DNA from 4 places in the Eubacterium sp. 1001713B170207_170306_E7 genome. Region 1 is predicted to be linked to each of the others. Evidence: riboswitches for the same ligand, from Rfam matches in the RefSeq annotation. Region 1 holds a riboswitch; each other region holds the start of a gene.

What was found. A riboswitch is a leader RNA that binds a small molecule or an ion and turns the genes downstream of it on or off. The one in region 1 is predicted to bind cobalamin.
Region 2: linked by a shared signal. The riboswitch ahead of I2B62_RS01655 (ABC transporter substrate-binding protein) and the one ahead of I2B62_RS17805 (LytTR family DNA-binding domain-containing protein) in region 1 are both predicted to bind cobalamin.
Region 3: linked by a shared signal. The riboswitch ahead of I2B62_RS19685 (energy-coupling factor ABC transporter permease) and the one ahead of I2B62_RS17805 (LytTR family DNA-binding domain-containing protein) in region 1 are both predicted to bind cobalamin.
Region 4: linked by a shared signal. The riboswitch ahead of I2B62_RS16070 (DUF2284 domain-containing protein) and the one ahead of I2B62_RS17805 (LytTR family DNA-binding domain-containing protein) in region 1 are both predicted to bind cobalamin.

What each region holds. Positions count from the first base shown of each region.
Region 1 covers NZ_JADMVE010000008.1:137,408-143,122, reverse strand. Annotated here, with positions in the region: gene I2B62_RS17820 (ABC transporter ATP-binding protein) at 1-598, shown strand, start outside; gene I2B62_RS17815 (ABC transporter ATP-binding protein) at 582-1,547, shown strand; gene I2B62_RS17810 (MATE family efflux transporter) at 1,562-2,953, shown strand; cobalamin riboswitch at 2,989-3,151, shown strand; gene I2B62_RS17805 (LytTR family DNA-binding domain-containing protein) at 3,555-4,274, shown strand; gene I2B62_RS17800 (ATP-binding protein) at 4,309-5,607, shown strand.
Region 2 covers NZ_JADMVE010000001.1:306,595-312,309, forward strand. Annotated here, with positions in the region: gene I2B62_RS01635 (YdeI/OmpD-associated family protein) at 37-600, shown strand; gene I2B62_RS01640 (Uma2 family endonuclease) at 723-1,265, shown strand; gene I2B62_RS01645 (DUF6144 family protein) at 1,576-2,157, shown strand; gene I2B62_RS01650 (class I SAM-dependent methyltransferase) at 2,188-2,844, shown strand; cobalamin riboswitch at 2,896-3,071, shown strand; gene I2B62_RS01655 (ABC transporter substrate-binding protein) at 3,247-4,317, shown strand; gene I2B62_RS01660 (iron ABC transporter permease) at 4,320-5,375, shown strand; gene I2B62_RS01665 (ABC transporter ATP-binding protein) at 5,375-5,715, shown strand, end outside.
Region 3 covers NZ_JADMVE010000012.1:13,188-18,902, reverse strand. Annotated here, with positions in the region: gene I2B62_RS19700 (CpXC domain-containing protein) at 1-155, opposite strand, end outside; gene I2B62_RS19695 (TetR/AcrR family transcriptional regulator) at 799-1,479, opposite strand; cobalamin riboswitch at 1,592-1,754, opposite strand; gene I2B62_RS19690 (leucine-rich repeat domain-containing protein) at 1,791-2,636, opposite strand; cobalamin riboswitch at 3,056-3,185, shown strand; gene I2B62_RS19685 (energy-coupling factor ABC transporter permease) at 3,351-4,103, shown strand; gene I2B62_RS19680 (energy-coupling factor ABC transporter substrate-binding protein) at 4,105-4,425, shown strand; gene I2B62_RS19675 (energy-coupled thiamine transporter ThiT) at 4,645-5,319, opposite strand; gene I2B62_RS19670 (L,D-transpeptidase family protein) at 5,526-5,715, shown strand, end outside.
Region 4 covers NZ_JADMVE010000007.1:2,558-8,272, forward strand. Annotated here, with positions in the region: gene I2B62_RS16050 (hypothetical protein) at 1-3, opposite strand, end outside; gene I2B62_RS16055 (dihydroxyacetone kinase subunit L) at 44-667, opposite strand; gene I2B62_RS16060 (sugar-binding domain-containing protein) at 914-1,852, shown strand; gene I2B62_RS16065 (hypothetical protein) at 1,835-2,365, opposite strand; gene I2B62_RS16070 (DUF2284 domain-containing protein) at 2,390-2,995, opposite strand; cobalamin riboswitch at 3,106-3,280, opposite strand; gene I2B62_RS16075 (peptidoglycan DD-metalloendopeptidase family protein) at 3,635-5,059, shown strand; gene I2B62_RS16080 (DeoR/GlpR family DNA-binding transcription regulator) at 5,363-5,715, shown strand, end outside.

The sequences.
Region 1 (5,715 bases):
GCTTTTTGAGGAGGAGCCCCTGCTGGAAAAAAGTCCGGAAGCCTGGCGGGACCTGCGGGGCAGCCGCATCGCCATGATTTTTCAGGACAGCGGCAGCATGCTCAACCCCATCCGCAGAATTGGCCGGCAGTTCGTGGATTATATCCAGACCCACAAGGCTGTCTCAAAGGACGCTGCCCGGGCCCGCGCCGTTGAAATGCTGGCGCGCATGCGCCTGCCCGACGCGGAAAACATCATGGACAGCTATCCCTTTCAGCTGAGCGGCGGCATGCGCCAGCGGGTGGGCATTGCCATGGCCATGGTGTTTGAGCCCGATCTGCTGCTGGCCGACGAGCCCACCAGCGCCCTGGACGTGACCACCCAGGCCCAGATCGTGCGCCAGATGATGGCCCTGCGCCAGGACTTTGGCACAGGAATCATGATCGTCACACATAATCTGGGCGTGGCCGCGTATATGGCAGACCGGATCATCGTCATGCGGGCCGGACAGATCGTGGAGAGCGGCACCCGGGAAGAGGTGATCTTTCACCCAAAACAAAATTATACGAAAGAGCTGGTGGCCGCAGTGCCCGAGCTGGGAGGTGCGCGCTTTGTCTGAAAAACATGAAATTGTCCTGGAAACCAAAGAGCTGACCAAATGCTTCCATGCCCCGGGCGGGCGCATGCTCAAGGCCTGCGACAGTGTCAGCCTGGCAGCGCGGCGCGGCGAGACCCTGGGCATTGTGGGGGAGAGCGGCTGCGGAAAAAGCACCTTTGTTAAAATGCTGGTTCAGCTTGAAAAGCCCACCTCGGGTGCGATATACTTTAGAGGAAAGGATATCGCCGGATTCTCGGGAGAGGCGGCCCGGCAGAACCGCCGGCATATCCAGATGGTGTTTCAGGATCCCGCCGCCTCCTTCAGCCCAAAGATGCGGGTGGGGGACATCATTACCGAGCCCCTCATGAATTTTGGCATGATTACCCGGAAACAACGGGCTGAAAAGGCCTTGGAGCTGCTTGAGATGGTCGAGCTGGACGCGGATTTTATGAGCCGCTACCCCCACAACATGAGCGGGGGCCAGCTCCAGCGGGTGGGCATTGCCAGAGCTCTGGCCCTGAACCCGGAGGTGCTGGTCTGCGACGAGGCCACCTCGGCCTTGGATGTTTCCATTCAGAAGAAAATCGTGGCACTGCTCACCCGGCTTCAGCGGGAAAAAAACATTGCCATGCTCTTTATCTGTCACGATATGGCCCTGGTCCAGAGCCTGAGCCACCGGCTGGCCGTCATGTATCTGGGCAATATCGTGGAGACTGTGCCGGGCGGGCAGCTGTGTGAAGCCGCCATGCACCCCTATACTCAGGCGCTGCTGGGGTCTGTGTTCTCACTGCATATGGACTGCTGTCAAAAGATCGAAACCATTGACGGCGACCCGCCGAGCCCGCTGGATTTACCGCCGGGCTGTCCCTTTGCCGGGCGGTGTCAAAAATGTATGCCGGTCTGCAAAACGAACAAGCCTGTCCTGAAGGATGTGGCGCCAGGCCACCAGGTGGCCTGCCATCTCTATTAATTAAGGAAACCCATATGGAAGAAACCCGTGAAATCCCGTTAAAGGGCCAGATGACCGAGGGCAGGATCGGGCGGCAGCTGCTGCTGTTCGCCCTGCCCCTCATGTTCTCCAACCTCTGCCAACAGCTGTACAACACCGCGGATGCCGTGATCGTCGGCCGTTTGGTGGGAGCAGACGCGCTGGCAGCCGTAGGCGCAAGCAGCCTGCTCATCACCTTTATGATCTATTTTTTTATCGGCCTGTCTATCGGGGCCAGCGTGCTGATTTCACAGTTTTTTGGCAGCCGAAAATACGATAAGGTGCAGGAGGCTGTACACACCGCCGTAGCCCTGAGCCTGGTGTCCGGCCTTGTCCTCACTGTTCTGGGGCTGGCCTTTGCGCCGGCCATGCTGCAGATGATGAACATTCCCGAGGCCGGGCTGGCATACGCCGTACCCTATATCCGCATCTATTTTCTGGGCATGATCCCCATGACCCTTTACAACATTGGCAGCGGTGTCCTGCGCGCTGTGGGTGATTCCAAAACCCCGCTGGCCTGTCTGGTGGTCACGGTGGTGCTGAACATCGGGCTTGACCTGCTCTTTGTGGGTCCGCTGGGCATGGGTGTTGCCGGCGCTGCGCTGGCTACTGCCCTGGCCCAGCTGGCCGCCGCTGTGCTCATTGTCATTATCCTGCTGAGGGCCGACCCCATCTACCGGCTGCGGCCAGCGAGAATCCGGTTTCACGCTCAGACACTCAGGGATATTGTGCGCATCGGCCTGCCCGCCGGCCTGCAGTCTGTGCTGGTCTGCTTTTCCAATGTGGTGGTCCAGTCCCAGATCAATACCTTTGGGCTGGAGGTAATGGCCGGCTTTACCGCTTATATGAAGATCGACGGGTTTCTTTTTATGCCCATTGACGCCTTCTGTCTGGCCATCTCCAACTTCGTGGGCCAAAATATGGGCGCGGGACACTGGGAGCGGGTGGTGAAGGGCAAGAACGTCTGCCTGCTGCTGTGCGTTGGCGTGACCCTTGGCCTGGGCGTAATGATTATCCTGAACGCCCGGTTGATCCTGGGCATGTTTACCTCGGACGAGGCAGTGGTTTTAAACGGTATGCGCCAGCTGTACACCGTGGTGCCCCTTTACGGCATCTACGCCGCCGATCAGGTGTTTGTGGGTGTTTTGCGGGGTGCCGGAGCCACGGTCATCCCCATGGTCATTACTCTGGTGTGCATGTGCGGCCTGCGGCTGGGCTGGATTTTTACCACTCTGCGGTTTGTACACGACGCGCGCATGATCTACCTGAGCTATCCGCTGACCTGGATCGTGACCGGGGCAGTGCTTGTGCTCTATTATTATAGAGGCGGCTGGCGGACGGAAAGGGTCCGCCTGAAAAATCGTAAAGAATTAAAAAGAAGCTGTTGACAAATCCGCCCAAAGAGCGTATGATGAAGTTAATTAAATATTGAATGATCCTATGTAGTGGGAAAAGGGTGTAAATCCCTTGCTGTAATCGCAGCTGTAATGCAAAATGCTTTCTGAAAAGCCACTGTCAATGATGATGGGAAGGCGGAAAGACGATATTGCTGAGCCAGAAGACCGACATAGTGATTGGTTCTTAAAAGACTCCGATTTAGAGTGCTTAAGAAACGAAACAAAACCTTTACCATCCAGTATAACTGTGTTCGTTCATCCCTCTCTGAATCCGAGAGGGATTTTTTTATGGAATTTAAGGACGGTCGCCTTATCATTCGTATTTAATTAGATCTCATAATGCCTGTTCCATCAGACAGGTGTCATTAAATCCTCTTTTCAGTCAGCGAGGCTGAAAAACCCTCCCTTTTTTAGAAAAGTCCCAAACGCCGGGGCTTTTCTTTTTTTGAAAAAAATGTTAAAATTCTGGTTTTCAAAGCGTCATTATATGGTATAGAATATTTGGTAGGAATGAACTTCATCACGCCTTTTTATAGGGTGTTAGAAGAAAATATGATATAATGAAAGAAATATCGGAAAGGCAGAAAATGGGATGATTAGAATTGGAATTTGCGATGACAATGCTTTAATTGCGGAAAAGCTTGAGGCGCTCATCATCAAATATGGTGAGGAACACAGTATTGATGTGGAGACGTATGTTTATCATGACGGCAGTGAAGTGCTTGAGGACCGTATCCAGTTTGATATCCTTTTTCTTGACGTGGAGATGCCCGGCACCGACGGAATCGACACGGCCAAGCAGATCCGCAAATGGGACGCCCGGGTAAAGCTTATCTTTATCACCAGCTATACCCATTACATGCGCAACGCCTTTGCCGTGCACGCGTTTGAGTATCTGGTCAAGCCCTTTAACACCGCCAAGGTTAACATGGTGCTGACCGAGGTTTTTGATTTTATCGAGAAGGAAAACAAGAGCCACGACGTCTCGCTGATGATGGGCGGCGAGCTGAAAGTCTTTGCCAGCAACGATATTTATTATTTTGAGCGCGTCCGGAGAAAGATCAAAATGAGCACCACCCAGGGCGATTTTGAATTTAACGGCGTCCTGTCAGAGATCATGGAAAAGGTCGGGGACTTTGATTTTGAGTACTGCCATAAAAGCGTGATTGTGAACCTGTTCCACTGCAAGCGCATCGCCGGGGCCGACCTGTTCCTGGATAACGGCGAAACCCTACCCATTGCCCAGAAACGCGCCGTGGAATTTAAGGCGCGTCTGTTTGATTATATTGAGGAGAATTTTAAGCTGCTGTAGCGGATTGGCTTAAGAGATACGTTCGAGGAAAAGTATGGATAATGTGTTTTATTGGGGAAATTTGATATTGTGGTACAGTATATCAGGATATGTTCTGTTTAAATTTATGTTTAAACTATTTAAGAAAAAATACACTATGTCAATTTATGTGCTTTCTTATTTTATGTTTGTATCTTTTGCGATTATAGTTAATCAATTGAGAATTCCTTTGCTGAAAAGTTTTTATGGATTATTAGCGACCTGCTTAGTTGGAATTTGTTTGTTTGATGCACCAATGAAAAGAAAAATTGTTGGTGCAAGTTTGTTGTTTTATTTATATATGTTTATTATGGACACCATTTCTGTGTTAGCTTTTTCTGTTCTTAGCGGTAGAACAATGGAAATTATTATGGGAAATAGTGCCGCGTTATTTTTTTCAGGTTTGGCAAGTCAAGTGATGCTTTTGTGTTTTTATAGACCTCTTATTGTAATAATGAAAAAGCATGAATTTGGTAAAATAGCAACACAACAAAATATCTTTTTAATAATCTTAGCACTTTTTGAAATTTTAATAATAGATTATATTTCTATTATCATTGACACTTCCATTACAAGTGTTGTTTTAACTATTTTGAGTGTTGGATTTTTAGGATTAGATATTTACTTGATTTATCTTTTTGAAGCTATTTCTCAAAAATATACTTTGGAAAATGAAATGAAACTAAGAGATCAGCAATTGTCTATGCAAAATAACTATTATCATAATATTGAAGCCCAATATGATCATTCTAGGCGATTGATTCATGATATGAAGAATCACATGCAAACCTTAGAGGAATTATATATTTCAGGAAGTGGTATTGAAGCTAAGTATTATGCGCAAACAATTTTAGAGAGTATGGACGCTCTTTCAGGCCGTTTTAAATGTAAAAACCGTATATTGACAATTATTGTTAATGATAAAATACTAAAATGTGATGAATTAAGAATTGAGTTAAATATTGAAGTGGAAGATATCGATTTTAACTTTATTGATCCTTTTGATATGACCACAATTTTCTCGAATTTGCTGGATAATGCGATTGAAGCATGCACTAAAATTCCCATAGAAAGAAGAATGATTGTTTTAAGAGTCTTTAAATTCAATCAATTTGTGACTATCAGTATCCGCAATCAATATAATGGAGAGTTGGCTTGGGATAAAGATACCCTTGTATCTACAAAAGGTGGTAAGCATATGGGATTAGGACTTAAAAACGTCGAATCAGCCGTGGAAAAATATGATGGTACAATACAACGAAAAAGTAATGATGAATTTTTCGAGGTGAAAATTTTATTGTCTCCTTCAGCGTAAAATAGACACATGATTTTTTACTTCAGACATAGGTATGATTAAATAGACAAGGAAAAAGACACTTCAGATAAAACGGATTGAAGCTCTTACAAGAAGACGCTAAAATAA
Region 2 (5,715 bases), on a different contig from region 1:
GTGAAAAAGAACATTCAATATTGTGGAGGAACGACGATGAGTGAGCCATTGCATTTTAAGACCCGCGACGCGTTCAGACGCTGGCTGGAGGATAACAGCCAGTCCAGCGAGGGCGTCTGGCTGGTGTTTGGAAAAACAAAAGCGTTTGTGACGCTAAAAGCAAGCGAAGCGCTGGAGGAAGCCCTGTGCTTTGGGTGGATCGACGGCCAGATGAAGCGGGTAGACGACCAGTCCTATATCAAGTATTTTTCCGCGCGCAGAAAGAACAGTCAATGGTCCGAAAAGAACAAGGCCCTGGTCGAAAGGCTGGAAAAAAGCGGACAGATGACAGATCTCGGCAGAGAAAAGATCGAGGAGGCCAAAAAGAACGGCCAGTGGGCCAGCGCCGCAGGGCCCACCGCCATCACCGCCGGACAGATCGAGGCAGTGGGCGGACTGCTGCGGGAAAACGAACTGGCCTATGCCAATTTTCAAAACATGCCGCCCTCTGTGAAAAAGACCTATACAAGAGCCTATCTCGACGCCAAAACAGAGGCCGGCCGGACCAAACGCCTGGCGTGGATGACCGGACGGCTGGAAAAAAATCTGAAGCCTATGTGAGGAGGCAGCCCGGCGCTTCGGTTCGGCTTTTACTTCCCTAAGTCTTAAAAGGCCTGTAAAACATTTACAGGCCAGTGCATTCCAGGATATAATAAACTTAAGAACAAAAGGAGGGTCTGAAAATGCCTTTATTAAAAGAAGATTACACCGAAAAGCCCATAAGTCTGGAGGAGTTTGAAAAGCTTCCGGCCGACGAGCAAAAGGTTTATGAGCTCATCGACGGAATGGTGATGATGACACCACGGCCAAATGTCGCGCACCATGATATTTCAGGAAATCTTTACTTTGCGTTAAAGACTTACCTGACAGGAAAACAATGCAAAGTGTACAACGAACTGGAAATACGCCTGAATAAAGATGTTTTGGTGCCGGATCTCAGCGTGCTGTGCGACCCGGATAAATTCACCGACCAGCGTTATGAGGGCCCGCCTGCCATTGTCATTGAAATCCTGAGCCCCGCTACCTACCGCAACGATCTTTTCGTCAAGCTCAATAAGTACCAGCTGGCCGGCGTTCGGGAATACTGGATCGTGAACCCTAAGGTAAAGGCTGTCACCGTTCATTATTTTGAGCATGAAACCGCTGCAGAATTCACTGCAGAGGATACCCTGGAATCCAAAGTGTTTGAGGATCTGAGTGTTTCGCTAAAGGCTGTTTTTGAGTAAGACAGCAGAGAATCTCATTATTTTGAGATTCTTTTTTAATTTTTGTAAGATTTTGCTTCTGGGCGCGTCTTGGGGCTGACAGGCTCCTCCCATTCGCCGGTTCATGATTTTTTTACGATTCTGTTAATCATGCTTCCTGTTTCTGCTGCTCTGGTTTATCAGTCGGTCAAAAAGCGTCGGCTAACGAAATATTATTGGGCTTAATAAATTCTTAAAAATTGCCTTTCTCTGCGCATTTGTTGTTATTCAGGTCAACCTGTACTATAATGATAGTCAAAATCAAACAGAAATAATTCAAGCGAGGTGAAGCATGAAAAATTTTAGTATGCCGGAAACGGTCAGTCCGTTTTTGGAGCAGGAGGAGCTGGAACGGTTAAGCCAGAGTCTTGAGAAAAACGTCTCCCGGGAAGCGGCAGAGGCGCTGGTCCGCCGTGTCCCGCTGCGGCCGGGAGCAACGCCCAAAGAGAGGGCCGAGTGGGTAAACCGCCTGTCGGAGGAGCTGGAGGCAAGCTTTGACCGGGAGACCATTATCAAAATAAGAATGGGCTGCCACTGCAACGAAAACGGCCGGCTGGAGGAAACCGCTGAGGCTTTCAGAGCGCTGTACCAGTCCAACGGCCAGAATCTGGAACGCTTTGTCAGCCACCTCAACAAGAGCGGCGCGGGCTGGCGCATCAAGGGAGACGCGCTGTATACCAAAATGTTTACTTGTGAGTGCCCCATGCTGGAAAAGGCAGAGCCCTCCCCGTCCCTGACCTGGTGCTACTGCACCGCCGGGTACAGCAAAGCCTTCTTTGAAGCCGTATTTGAGCGGCCGGTAGAGGTCGAGCTGCTCCAGACCATCAAGCAGGGGCATGACTGCTGCCTGTTGAAGATTACAGGAATCCTTTAAGTTAAAACAGATGTGAGGAGGTTAAAACCAATGAAATCAAAAGCATGGGACTGGGAGAAAAACCAGTCGGATTACTGGCTTACCCCCTGTGTGGAGAGTCCCTATCTCGCGGAGCGCTGGCAGAGCAGGGGCTTTTTGCGTTTTCTGGATCTGGGCTGCGGCCTTGGGCGGCACGCGGTTTACATGGCTCAAAAAGGCTTTGAGGTCACCGCCGCCGACCTGTCCGAGTGCGGCGTTGCGCACACCCAAAAATGGGCCGGGGAGGAGCAGGTTCCCCTCACGGCCTGCGTGGCCGATATGCTCGACCTGCCCTTTGAGGACAACACCTTTGACTGTGCCCTGGCCTACAATGTCATCTACCATACGGATATTGCGGGCTTTCAGGTCGCTCTGGCGGAAATCCGCCGGGTGCTGAGACCGGGCGGCGAGCTGTTCCTCACGCTCATTTCCAAGAGCAGCTACGGCTACGAGCATGCAGACAGCAGCCGGCGCATTGACGCCAACACCCTGCTGTCGGAAAAGAGCGGTACTGAGACGGGCGTGCCCCACCTCTATGTGGATCTGGCAGACATCCAGCGTTTCTTTAAGGACTGGCAGCTTGAGGACAGCCTGAGAGAGTCCTGTGTCCATAACCTTGAGGCCCCGCAGGACTACAGCACCCACTGGAGCCTTATGGTCCGAAAATAAATCCGGCCGATTGGATATTGACAAGCATGGTGGAAGCAGGTATAATGATAAAAAATGAATAACCTTTGAGGTGCTTAGCAATAAGAGAATAGGGAAACCGGTGAAAATCCGGTGCGAACCCATCACTGTAAACAGGGACAAAGCCTGAAAGCCACTGGAGCAATCCGGGAAGGCGGGCCGCGGACGAGCTGTAAGCCAGGAGACCTGCCTTAAAGAAGAAATGCGTGCAGGGGGATAATGCAGCGGCGTGTTTGAATAAACGAAATCTCGGAAAATGGGACCGATGAGCAGAGTGCTTATCGGTTTTTTTATTTACCAAAAACCGGGCGGGCCTGTTTTCCACGGGGAGATGTTCATATCCAAAAGGATTTGACATAAAATTTCAGTTTAATGGAGGAAAAGATGAAAAAGAAAGTGATTGCGCTGATGTGCGCGCTGCTTCTGCTGGTTCCGGTATTCGCCGGGTGCAGCCAGAACGGGGATTCAGCAAAGGCGGAGAGCATTACCGTGGTGGACGATACAGGCCGTGAGGTAACCATTCCACAGCCCCTTGAAAAGGTGGTGGTGGCCAACCGCTACAATTCTGAGCTGATCCGTGGGATCGGCGCCATTGACAAGGTGGTGGCCGTGGATAAGAATACGGCCCAGGACCGAGTGTACTGGAGTCAGTTCGACCCGGAAAATGTCATCGGCAAGGGCCAGAGCGAGCTGAACTATGAAAAGATCGCTGAGCTGGGCGCTCAGGTACTCATTACTCCGGACAACGGCACCTGGGAAGAGGACATTAAAAAACTGGAGCCCTTCGGCATTCAGGTGGTCGTGGTATCCGGCTATAATAACGCCGAGCTGCCAAAGGAAATCGAGATTCTGGGCAAGCTGTTCGGCAAGGAAAAGGAAGCCGAAAAGCTTACCAAATTCTACCAGGATAATATGGATCTGGTGGCGGAAAAAATCAAGGACGTCAAGGGAAGCAAAAAGGTGTACTGGGAATACGGCGACCCGAATACCACCTGTATCCCGGGAACCAGCAATGACGGCTGGAACAGCATGCTGGTCAACGCCGGCGGTGTCAATATTTTCGGCGATCCTACCATTACCGGAAAGACCATCGACCCGGAAAAGATCCTGCTGGAGGATCCGGACCTCATCATCAAGACCTCGTCCGGCCCGGCCCTCAAAAATACCGGTGTCTACACGCCGCCGACAGCTGAGGATTACAGCACCATCTCCAGCGAAATGCTGAGCCGCGCGGGCTGGTCCGATTTAAAGGCCGTCCAGAATGACGATTTCTATGTGACCACTGGCTTCTGCGCCGGCGGACTGGGCAAGATGATCGGAACCGTTTATACCGCGAAATGGCTGTATCCCGAACAGATGAAGGATGTTGACCCCGACGCGATCTTTGACGAATGGATGGAAATCCAGGGAGTTGATCCGGTAGAGGGACACGTTTTCCAGGTTAAGCATCAATAGCTATGGAAAAGCAGCCATCGTTAAAGGCCTATCACAAAAAACGAGCGGCTCTGATGCTGGCAGCGGTGATCCTTCTGGTCATTGCTGCCTTTTCCAGCTGCTTTGTCGGCGTTGCCAATGTGACCGTGGGGCGGGTGCTGGCCACCCTGCTGCCCGGCGGCCATTTTATGGGCGCGGCGGCCCTGAACCAGACCGAGCTCACCGTGCTCATGCAGCTGCGCCTGCCGCGCATCACCATGGCGCTGGTTTCCGGCGTGGGCCTGGGTATCAGCGGGCTGGTCATGCAGGCCATCACGGGCAATAAGATGGCAAGCCCTTTTACCACCGGGCTTTCAAACGCCGCGGCCTTTGGGGCTTCGCTGGCCATTATTTTTGGCTTTATGCCCTTTGGCAGCAACCAGGTGGGCACAGTCCTGATGGCCTTTGTATTTTCCTTTATCTGCGCCGCCATGGTGTACGGCATCGCCTCGGCCAAGGGCATGGGCAAGACAACGATCATCCTGATCGGCATTGCCCTCAACTATTTCTTTTCAGCCCTGAACGCCAGCATGCAGTATGTGTCCAACGAGCAGCAGCTGTCCGCCATTGTCCACTGGACCTTCGGCAGCCTTTCGGAGATCACCTGGGAGCAGATCATCGTGGTCTCGGTCATTCTGCTCCTGACCTTTCCGTTTATCATCCGGTTTGCATGGCATTACAACCTGTTGTCCACCGGCGATGAAAGCGCGGTGGCGCTGGGCGTTAATGTCATGCGGCTGCGGCTGCTTTCGGGCATTGCGGTCACGCTTATTTCCTCGGCCATTGTCAGCTTTACCGGGGTTATCGGTTTTGTGGGACTGGTGGCGCCGCATATCGCCAGGCTTTTGATCGGCGGCGACTACCGGGCGCTCATACCGCTGACGGCGCTTTCGGGCGCCATCCTGCTCATCGCGGCGGACACCGTGGGCCGCGTGGTGGTCTCGCCGGTGATCATTCCGGTGGGCATTGTGGTTTCCTTTATCGGGGTGCCGGTGTTTATCTATTTAATTGTAAAAGAACAGAAAGAGCGGTTGGTCTGATGAAAATGACAATTCGAGATTTAAGCTTTGGCTATCGAAAGGCCAGGATTTTAAAGGGGGTCAGCATCGACGTGGAGCCGGGAAGGCTGTGCGTGCTGCTGGGGGCCAACGGAGCAGGCAAAAGCACGCTGATCAAGTGTGTTAACGGGATATTGAAGCCTGAAGAGGGCGAGATCCGCCTGGATACCACCGATCTTCTCAGACTGCCGCAAAAGGAAAAGTCCAAGCTCATCGGCTATGTGCCCCAGAGCACTGAGGTGGAGGACAGCGGCCTGAATGTCTTTGAGATGGTGCTGTCCGGCCGCGTGCCCCATATGAAGGGAAAAATGAAGGATGCCGA
Region 3 (5,715 bases), on a different contig from region 1:
CCGCACGCTGGACAGGTGTGCCTGAACAGCTCTGTCTTAATGAGCTTTGCCTTCAGCTCCTCATCCAGACTGGCGTTTATGGTTTCATATCCTTTAACCTCAAAGGCTTCGCGGCACTTCGGACACTCGATGGTAATGGTTTTTGTTTTGGCCATGATATGGCCTCCTCTCTGTTCCTTCTCAAAAATTTTGTATACAAAAAGGGGCTCCTATCATAGAAATCCAATTCAAATAAACCATACGCCACCAAAACCATTGCTGTTTTGATCGGTACAATATTTTTGATTATGAATATCTGTGATAGAAGCCCCAGAATAGCCGTAGAGCGTCTATGTTTTCGATGAATAACCCTAGTGACGAGGATTACTTACATCAAGACTGTAACAAACAGGTTTCCGACTCGTCTTTACCAGTGGTTTCCGGCAAGCATCACGATAGCGGCTCTGTACTAGGATTCACACCTACTTCCCTCAGGCGTCTTGAGAAACTCTCAAAAACACCCTAGCTGCATATAACCAGAATGATTATCATGCGGCAATTCATTACAGTTGTTATTAAATTATGCAAACGAGTCGTTCTTTAAAGAATAGCTGCAATTGATACAATTTGTTGTCATCTCGTTTACAAGCCTTATTCTAGCATTATAATTTATTTTTTGCAACCTCTATTTTTGATTTTTTTTAAATACAGTTGCTAAAAGTACCATTTTCCGGGCTGTTTCAGCGTTTTTTATTTTTAAAGATCTTCGCTGGAGGGTGCGATTCGCAATTAAGGAACTATTACTTTTTTACCCTCATCTTATAATATCTGGGGCAGTGTATTCCGATAAGCACCGAGAAAAACAAAGCCGTCTTTCATGCTGTTTTTTAACGTATCATTATCAACATCGAGGAGCCGGAACATGTGGTACACGATTGATTTTACCAGCTTTTTAGCCTTGAAGGGCAGCTCTCGCTCGTAGTATCGGATGAAAATTTCTTTTTGGGCGCCGTAAAAAGCCAGTGTATAGGCCTCCATGTCTTCCTCGGTATAGGTTTTATTAAAATACTCTAAAGCGGATCGGCTGAACAGCTTTAAAACCATCAGGCGCTTTATTTTATTGCAGTCCCGAAGTGTGATTTCGTAATAGAATTTCATGACATGAGGGTCTTCCACAATGCCGGTGTAAAAAAGAATCATGGCCGTACAGTACTTAACATACTGCAGCTTTGCCTTATCTGAGTTTTCGCCCACAAAATCATAGAGCCGCATAAAATAGGTGTTGATGATCTCGTCGACAATGTCCTCTTTTCGGTTAAAGTAATAGGTCAGGGTGCCGAGGCCCACCTGGGCGTTGGCAGCTATGTCTGTCATTCCGGTATTGTTATAGCCGCGGGTATAAAACAGCTCCTTGGCCTGGTGCAGGATGTTTTCATGGGTCTGTTTCCCCTTTTTGGTCCGTTCCTTTTTTCCTTCCGGTGCTTCCAGATTTATCGCCATAGCGGTTCTCTCCTTTTTTGCTTCGCAATTAAAAAACCTCCTCGGATTCAGAGAAGGAAAACAGCGGCCGTCTAAGGAGGGCTCTGGAATTGTCTTGTCACTCTAAATCGGAGTTTAAAACATATCTCTGTGCTGGTCTTCTGGCTTTACAATATCATCCACATCCCCTTCCCGCCGCACTGGCAGTGGTTTCCGGACTGGCTTTTTGTATTACAGCTGCGATTACAGCAAGGGTCTCCCACCCTTTTCCCATTACACAGGATAAAATCTTTATTTAATTGTTTTCATCATAGCTTTTCAAATGCTTTTTGTCAAGAATTACATCGAAAATCCGGCTGGATATAGTGGACCTTATAATCGTACTGCCTGCAATAGACGTCTATTTTGGAGCCCTCGTAGCAATATACGGTCACATCGTTCCGGTTAAAGATCCACTCGCCCACTTCATCGGGATCGTGCCTTATCTCAACCTTCTTGAGGTTGGGGCAGCCATGAAACGCCCATTTTCCAATGGTCTTAACGTTTTTGGGCAGCTTAAGGGCTGTGAGCTTCTTGCATTTCAAAAATCCGGATTCTTCAATAACTTCCAGGCTCTCGGGCAGCTCCAGCTGCTGAAAGCTGCAATTCACAAAGGCTTCTTTACCGATATATTTTAGATTTTGCGAAAACCGGATGGATTCCAGGCTTTTGCACATGTAAAAGGTTCTGAAGGGCAGTCTTTCGATGGTATCTGGCAGCTCGATGCGCGCCAGCTTATCACAGTTGTAAAAAGCATTCTCGCCGATCCGGGCAAGCCTGTCCGGCAGGGTGATGCTTTCCAGGCCGCGGCAGAATTTAAAGGTGCGGTCCTTGATGGACTGGACGCCCCCGGGTATTTCAAGCGACTGTATTCGGCGGCACTCCATAAAGGCGGCCTCTCCCAAAAGCTTCAGGCTTGAGGGCAGACTGACGGCGGAAAGCATGGTGCATCCCTCGAAGGCATGACCGCATATCTCCTTCACGGATTCTGCGATTCTAACCTCCTTCAGCTTTGTCAGGTTTTTAAACGCGTTTACGCCAATCCGTTCAAAGCCTTCCGGAATATTGACACGTTTGATATTTGTCTTTGGCAGGTCTTTTTTTGAAAAAGCCTCGATACGTTTTGCGCTCTCACTCATCTGTTTCCTCCAAAATTTCTTCTTCTGACTGGACTTTCAGCCGCATTGCTCTTATCCTTGCGGCAGGAACTTTTCATAAGTCAAAACAATAAAACTTCCGAAATGTTTCTTTTATTTCCATATAATGGTTTTATTCTTCAAACGGCTGTTTTGTTTCTTATATTTATTTTAACGCATTAATTATATATAAAAAGTTTTGAAAGTCAATTTCAGAACCTATTGTAGTTTATTTTTACGATTTTGTCAAATAATCAAAAAGCATTTAAGATTATCCATATTTTTTTCTTATACTCTTAACTTGAACGCTCAAAATACATATAGGGGGTATGTGTATAATTATTTCTGCTCTTTTTTAAAAAAATTCAACTTTTCTTATTGACATTATGGAACAAGGTGCTATAATTAAAAGCGTAGCCGGTACACCGGCGCACTTTAATGGTTTCCATCACAAACGATGGTTAAAGCATAATTGGGTGTAAATCCCAAACGGTCCCGCCACTGTGAGACGCAAGTCAAGTCAGGATGCTGATCATTAAAACTGCAATACATTTGGTTACGAGGAGATAACTGAGTGTCAGGACGAAATTATAAGGTTTTAGGATTCGTTATTTCGTACTTTCACTGCTTATCCGTCTGGTAAGCGGTTTTTTTTCGCCCTGCTGTCCTGTTGATTGAATCGTAGCCCGGTAAAATTCATTTTTGGAGGAGGTAAAAATGACAAAGAACCAAAGAAAGTTTGTCACACTGCTGGGCGCGTGGGCGCTTGTATTCGGGATTGTACCCGCCGCAAACGCAATGCATATTATGGAGGGCTATCTTCCTGTGGGGTACTGCATTGCATGGGGCGTTATCTGTATTCCCTTTTTAGCTGCCGGGTTTTTCTCAATTAAGAAAACCCTGACGGGCAACAGAAGATCCATTACGCTTCTGGCCATGGCTGGCGCTTTCATTTTCGTTATTTCATCACTCAAGATCCCTTCTGTAACAGGCAGTTGTTCCCACATGACGGGTACAGGTCTTGGGGCCATCTTATTTGGACCAAGCGCGGTCAGTATTCTTGGCATCATCGTCTTATTATTCCAGGCCATCCTGCTGGCGCACGGCGGCTTAACCACCCTTGGCGCAAACACCTTTTCAATGGCCATTGCCGGCCCCTTTGTGTCTTTTGGCATCTACAAGCTCTGCCAGAAGCTGAAGGTTAACCGCAAGGTTGGCGTTTTTCTTGCCGCCGCGCTTGGGGATTTGTTCACCTACTGTATTACCAGTTTCCAGCTGGCTTTGGCTTATCCTTCTGAACAGGGCGGTGTGGCCGCATCGGCTGTAAAATTCCTGGGTGTCTTTGCCCCGACTCAGCTGCCGCTGGCCATCATCGAAGGGATTTTAACGGTTATTATCGTTATCGCTTTAGAAACCTACGCAAGCCCGGAACTCAAATCCATTGGCTTCTTAGCATCGGAGGAAGTGTAAAATGAGCAAAAACAAAAAATTAGTGATCGTTCTCCTGGTGATTGTGGCTTTACTGGTGGTCGTACCACTTTTTGCCCTTCAGGGCGCTGAATTTGGCGGTTCTGACGACGCGGGCAGCACAATGATTGAAGAAATTCAGGGCGGCGAATACGAGCCCTGGTTCACCCCTGTGCTTGAGACCATGATCAACGGTGAACTGCCTGGCGAGGTAGAATCTCTGATTTTCTGCCTTCAGACCGGGATTGGCGTTGGTATTCTGGCTTTCTTTATGGGCCGCCTGGTTGAGCGGAAAAAGCTTGGCAAGGAAGAAGCCGAGCTGTAAGCCCTCAGCCTAAAAACCGATAGATATCAAAAAAATAAAACACGCTCACACGGCGTGTTTTATTTTTTTGAAGCCTCTTTTGTTTTACTGCTACACCAGTAATGGTACTGTCCACACGCTTGACGCTGGACAGTGCAGCTGTGACGAGTTTTCACAGCCTGGGTGGTGATTTCTTTCTCTTTTTGCGGCGGTATCCTGCCTTAAGCAAGATTATCCGTTTTAAATTTCCGCAATCTCCCGCACACGGGCCAGTCCCTTCGATACCGATGGAACAGCCAGCAGAATCATTGTCAGCGCGCCCTCCGAGAAAATATAGACCGCGTTGTACACCATTGAGTACGGCAGCGCACCCCATCCCTCCCAGGCCATGGAGCCGAAAAACAGCCAGCCGGACAGCACCGCGAACACGTAGCGGCCGCAGATTCCGGCCAGGTATCCCTTTATCAGCCCGTGCTTCGACTGGCTGAAGAAACCGGATAAGCCCAGCGCACCAAAGGCGAGCACATAATCGACCAGCACCTGAAGGGGGTATAAGATAAAGGGGTCGATCACCATCTGCAGAATACCGTAGGCGATGGCCGCCAGAATTCCTGTTTTGGGGCCGTACCAATAGCCCGTCAACGTAATGAAAAGCATGCTGAACAGCGTCACAGAGCCGCCGGTGGGCAAATGGAAGATTTTAATGTTCGATGCCACCACTGCCAGCGCAATGGCCGCCGCGCAGAAGGTCAGATGCCGGGTACTGATCTGACGGTGTTCGGTTTTCCCGGCAGCCAGCGAGGCGGTCACCAGCACCACTGCCATCAGACCGATGAGCACAGCGTATCCCGCGGTTGTCGGCAGATAGGTGATACCGCCGTCAGACGCTACGGGCTTTATAAAAAATTCAAGCATGATTTGCTTACCTCCAAAGATACAGCGTTATAAGTTTCAGGCGTATTTATTATACGTTTCCCAAAGCCAGGCTGTCAACCAGACCTGGGGATAAAATAATTCTTAAAGTTTCGGGAAGGGCTTAATATTCACAAATTAAAGATTTACCTTTACCCAAAAAAATGATAAAATCAACTATATACTGCAAAAAAAGAGGATTTAATCTTATGGATGAAAAGAATTTACAAGATCAGCGCGAGGAGCGTACCCGCGAAGAGCAGGCAATTGAGAACGCCTCTCTGTTTGAGCGTCCTGTCCCCCCGGAGGATGAGGTGATAATTGATGAGCCCGCAGCGCCGGAGGCAGAAGCGGAAACCATCATTGATCCCCCGGAGCCGCCGGAGGGCGAGACGGAAA
Region 4 (5,715 bases), on a different contig from region 1:
CATTTTAAATTCCTCCTGAGAATCTTAATAAATTAAAACGTAATTAAAGGGCATAGCCTTCTGCCAGGCCTTCGTAGAACAGGGCAAAGGATACGGAGCCGGGATCAATATGGCCGATGGCCCGGTCGCCGATGTAGCGGGCGCGTCCGTACTTTCCGAGCATCTCTGAGGTTGCATTGGAGCCTTCACGGGCAGCTTTGGCAGCCTGGTTCAGGACTTCCTGAGTGATTTTGTCTGAGTTTCGGATCACCTCGGTCGCAGGGTAAATGGCGTCCATCATGGATTTGCCGCCGGGCTTTGCGCCGGATGTATCGAAAAATTCTTCATAGGCGCCAAGCAGGATGGTTTTGATAAAGCTGTCGGTATCCTCGCTGGGGTCGGCCGCTTCGGCCATTCCGCAGATAAAGGAGCCAAACAGGGGAGCTGCGGAGCCGCCGCTGATATCCTCAAGGGTATCGTTCAGGGCTTCCAGCGCTTCTTTGAGGTTGGTTTCTTCGTTCCAGGCATCGACTTCTGAGATCATGGCCTTGGCGATCTTCTCCATGGTGGTTCCATGGTCGCCATCACCGAGCTCACAGTCCAGCTTGGTTAAATTTTCGACACTGCTTTTAATTTTATTAGCAGATGTCAATAACATGTTCTTGATTTTTAAGGTTTCTACTGGCATACGCTCACCTCCGGTATCGGTTTCAACTTGCTTATAGAATATCACTGGATTTAACATTTGTCAATAATAAAAACGTAAAATAATTTAAAAACATTAAAAATCACCCTAAAAACAGAAAAAATGAGGGATTTATTGACAAATGTTAAGTATTGCGGGTTTTGAGTCTTAAAAGCAACAGATTGACATTTGTCAAAAAATAGAGTATATTTAGAAAAAAGCTGTTGACATTTGTATAAGGAGAGCATCATGAAAGAGAAAGAACTGATCCGTCTTATTACTGCGGCGCAAATGTATTATGAAGAGAATATGACTCAGGCTGAGATCGCAAAGTCCATGGGGATCTCGCGGCCCTCGGTCAGCAATCTGCTGAACAAAGCCCGCAGAGAGGGGATTGTCAAAATTGAGATTAAGTCCTTTGACAGCACCAGCATTGGAAAGAGCCGGGAGCTTTGCAACCGCTTTGGCTTAAAGAGCTGCCAAGTTGTCAGCTGTACGGAGGATAAGAATGAAACTCAGGAGCGTCTTTATGAAGCCGCTGTGGATTTCCTTCTGGAGATTCTTCCGAAAACCCGTATCCTGGGCCTTGGCTGGGGTTATAACATCAGCCGGGTCATTGATATTCTGGCGAACAGGGAGCTCGCCGGACAGTACAGCGGAAAGGTCTGCCCTCTGATCGGAACAGCGACAGTGCCTCATAAGGGCTATCACCCCAATGAGCTGGCCACAGAGTTTGCCCGGAAGACGGGCTTTGAGGCGGACTTTTTAATCTCGCCGGCCTTTCCCACGACCAAGCAGGAGCGGGATTTGTTTGTGACCACGGATAATTACAACAGTATTCTGGCTCTGTGGAAAAAGACGGATACCGCGCTGGTGACCCTTGGCGGCTATCCCTGCGTGCCGGATCATGCCACCGCCCTGCGCTTTGGGCGGCGTTTGATCACGGAGCGGGCAACCTCCAATATTCTGTCCTACTTTTTTAACTGGAAGGGGCAGCAGATTAAGGGAGAGGATGACTTCGCCATCCAGATTCCCCTGGCGCCGCTTTCCAAGATCAAGAATTTCATTGGCATTGTGCCTGTCGAGGCCAATGTGGGCTCGGCCATCGGCTGTCTGAACACGGGGTTTGCGCGCCACCTGATCATTGATGAGGAAACGGCTGAGAAAATCTTAAAAACGGACGTATAGCAGATCACTGCCAAAGCTTTCCTCGGTCTGGCCGTGGCGGTGCCTCAGGATAAAGGCAGTCAGCTCCCGTCCGCCAATCCGCCGGGTATCCCGTATGCCGTCATAGGCTGCGAGCAGGGTCTGGAGCTCCTCTGTATACTGGGGAAGAGGCCTGCAGGGCTGTCTGGTTTTGAGGGACAGGGAGATAACGCCTGCGTTAAAAAGGTTGATGGTAAAGTCCACTCTCTTTTCACCCGCGGAAAAGGCACTCTCCAGCAGCAGCTCGGTTATCCGGCAGATATCCCGCTCTCGCACAAAGGAGGACATGGGATAGAAAACTACAGGGTTAAAGTCAATGCCCTTTTCCAGGGCAATGGCCTGAAACAGGGAAAGAACGCCGTCCAATGCGCAGTAAGCTTTGGTCGCTTTTTTTCTGAGGCTGCTGTACTTTTCCTTGAGTGCGTGGAAATCGGAAACCGAAACGGCTGGGGGCAGGGGCTCGGTACAGGAAGCGGGGGTAATGGTCAGGTTCATGGTGGTTCTCCTTTCTGAATAGGGTTAAAACAGGGTAAAGCTGAAATAAGTGACGGTCTCGGGGCCGTTATTGTAGGAAAGTCCGGTTTTGCTTGCCAGGTCCATGACCACGATGCCGTAGCCCTCCACCGATGGAAAGATCTGGTCAGGGTAACGGCAGGGGGCATTGGGATAGGTGCACTGGCCGCAGAGGATACAGCCCTCCGTGGAGAGCACCAGCGCGCCGGGATAGTGGGCTCTGAAAAGCCGGGCAGCCTTGGCTGTGGCGGCCTCATGGAACATGCGGGCCCGGTGCCAGCCTTTGAAATCGTACTGTCCCTTTAAATCGGTGACCGTTGAAAGCAGGCAGACGTTCTCATAGGAGCGGCATTTGGTGACGCAGCTCTCATAGCTGCCCACTGCCGGCGGGCAGGCCCAGGTGGCGCCATAATGGCCGCACTGGTTGCCCTCGCACAGGAGCCTGGTGCCCATGGAAAACAGCAGGTCGCTGGTTTTGGCAAAGGCATATTCATGGATACCGAACAGCCCGCGTTTATCCTCAAGCTGGCGTTTGATGGTCATCAGGCTTTTGATGGCAGTGTCGCCTTTAAATTCCTTGGCTGGTTTTGCCTGTTTTTTTATTTCGATCAATGGGAATACCTCACCTTCATTTAGTGTAATAAAAAAGCCTTCTCCGGCTAGAGAAGGCAAAAAATACGGAAGGATTGGGAACGTATCTCTTAAATAACTCTAAATCGGAGTGTTTTAAGAAAACATTATGCCGGTCTTCTGGCTCTACAATGGCATTCCTCTTACCTTCCCATCCGGCGGACAGTGGCACACAAGAGGACATTTTGTATTACAGCTGCGATTACAGCAAAGGAATTTCACCTTTTTCCCATTTACATAATGTTTACAATATTAAGTTATCCCTATCATATCCCTTTGATTTTCTTTTGTCAAGGTTTATTGGGCCCTGGCAGAGGATTTCCCGTAAATTTTTTTTTAACAACAAATTTTTCCTCTTTCTTTTTCGGTTAGATGTAAAGAAAAAAATACTTAAAATTTGCTAAAGGTGCTCATGACGCCTTAAATAAACCTAAAACACGTATATTTTAATGAATTTTTCATAAAATATTAAGTAATTTCGGTTAAGGTATTGGCAAGTGCCAAAGGATATGTTAAAATATATCTAAATTGTAAATAACTTTACAATTTGGTCAAAATTATATAGGAGGGTGGTGATTAGGCATTAGCAACGAAAGCCATCGCTCAAGTGGCAAGTTTCAGATGTTTTTTAAGAAGCTTGCGCATTACGCCAAGCACTTGAGCAAAAGAGAAAAAGTCGTATTCACAGGTTTCTGTGTAGCGCTTCTTCTCGGATTCTTTTCTTCAACCTGTCTTGGTTACAAGGTCATGGTTGACGGAGAGGTTTTAGGCTATACCAAAGATGCGGCTGTGTTTACACAGAGTCTGGATCAGGTAGAGCAGGATATGCGATCGAAAACGTCGATTGAAACAGCATATGTCTACAATGATATACAGATTAAAAAGAGCATCACATTTAATAAACCAATGTTGTCAGAGGAAGAATTTACTGATGCATTGAACGCCCAGAACCTTCGGGTCGGCGTTCATGGTGTAGAATTAAAGGTTGACGGACAGGAAGTCGGTAACTTAGCTTCATCAGACCAGGTACAGGCCGGTATTGCAGGTGCAATTAATAAGATCGGTAACGTACAGGGTACAGATAAGCTGGTAAAATGCGACATCCAGAGTGACGTTGTAGAAACGCCTAAGAATTTTCCGCTCGAGGACTTAAACAGTCCGGACGAGTGCGCTAATCTTTTAGCAACAGGTAATACTAATCCGAGTAAGAGTGAAGAGAGTACGAATGCTCCAATCCAGGTAGCAAGCCGTGGTGGAGCCGATGTGGCAAGAGACCAAAGCGATGAGCCAGCCCAAGAGGAAGCTCCAGCAGCTGAAGGTACCGTTGAAAATAATAGTAATGAGAATGTAGAAAACCAGAATAATGAGACTGAGACAAGCTCCAGTATCTTAAAGATTAATCTGACTAAAACATCTACTAAAAAAGAAGACATACCTTTCCAGACCGTTGAGCAGGAAGATCCGAATGTATATGTTGATCAAACTGTAGTTACACAGCAAGGTGTGAACGGAGAACTTGATAAGGAAGTCGAAACCGTCTATGAAGACGGAAAGGTTGTGAGCGAAACGACCTTATCCGAAACAGTTGCGAAAGAGCCGGTGGCTCAGATTGTTTCAAAGGGAACCAAGCAGTACCCGACCATGTCTTCAAAGAAAGACAACTTTATTTTACCGGCAACCGGTAATATTTCCGCTTTAGATAAGCCAGGAAGCCATGCAGGCTGCTTTGCAGTGGACATCGCGAACTCAATGGGGACGCCGATTTACGCACCGCAGAGTGGTACGGTCATCCGGGCAAGTGATTTTGGCGGTTACGGATTATGCGTTGACATTATGATGGACGATGGAAAAACCGTCCTGAGAATGGGTCATAACTCCGAATTTAAGGTAAGCGTTGGTGACCGGGTTCAAAAGGGCCAAGTCGTAGCGTTAATGGGCAGCACTGGTAACTCAACCGGACCGCACTCCCATTTTGAAATCCGCATTAACGACGTTCAGCAATTTTTACCAGACTATTTTGACATCAAGGACGGCGATAACGTCTGATGTCATGATCGAAAAAACAAAAACTTAGTATATGCATATCACTGATAAAAAAGAACCAAATTGTGTGTTTGGTTCTTTTTTATTTTTTGAAAAGAACCTTTCAGGGCGGTCCGGCCGCCAGCGCTTTGTGTTTGTTGACTTTTATACCCGGGCATGGTAGGCTTAAACAGTCAAATTCAGTCATTAACAAGCAGGTTTAAGGATGATTTCAGGGATTTTATGATTATTTTTGAAGTTTTTTGAATGAAAATGCTTGACAATGACTGAAAATGGTGATATTATACAGTTGCGGAGGACAAAGAGATGTTAACAGAAGAAAGATTTAACATTATATTAAAAACCGTCGAGAGCAAAAAAGCAGTGACCGTGCAGGAACTGACTGAGCTGCTCGGGAGTTCAGAATCAACGGTGCGGCGGGATCTGACCGCCCTGCATGAGATGGGCCTGATCAACAAGGTTCATGGAGGCGCGACAGCCGTTGACAACAGCTATACAACAAATGAAGACGACGTGGCTTACAAGCACGGCCAGTATAGTGAGGAAAAACAGCGTATCGGGCAGTATGCCGCTTCGCTCATTAAGAAAGGCGATTTTGTCTTTATCGATGCGGGGACAACTACCGAGGCGCTCATTGACCATATCAGCGAAAAGGAAGC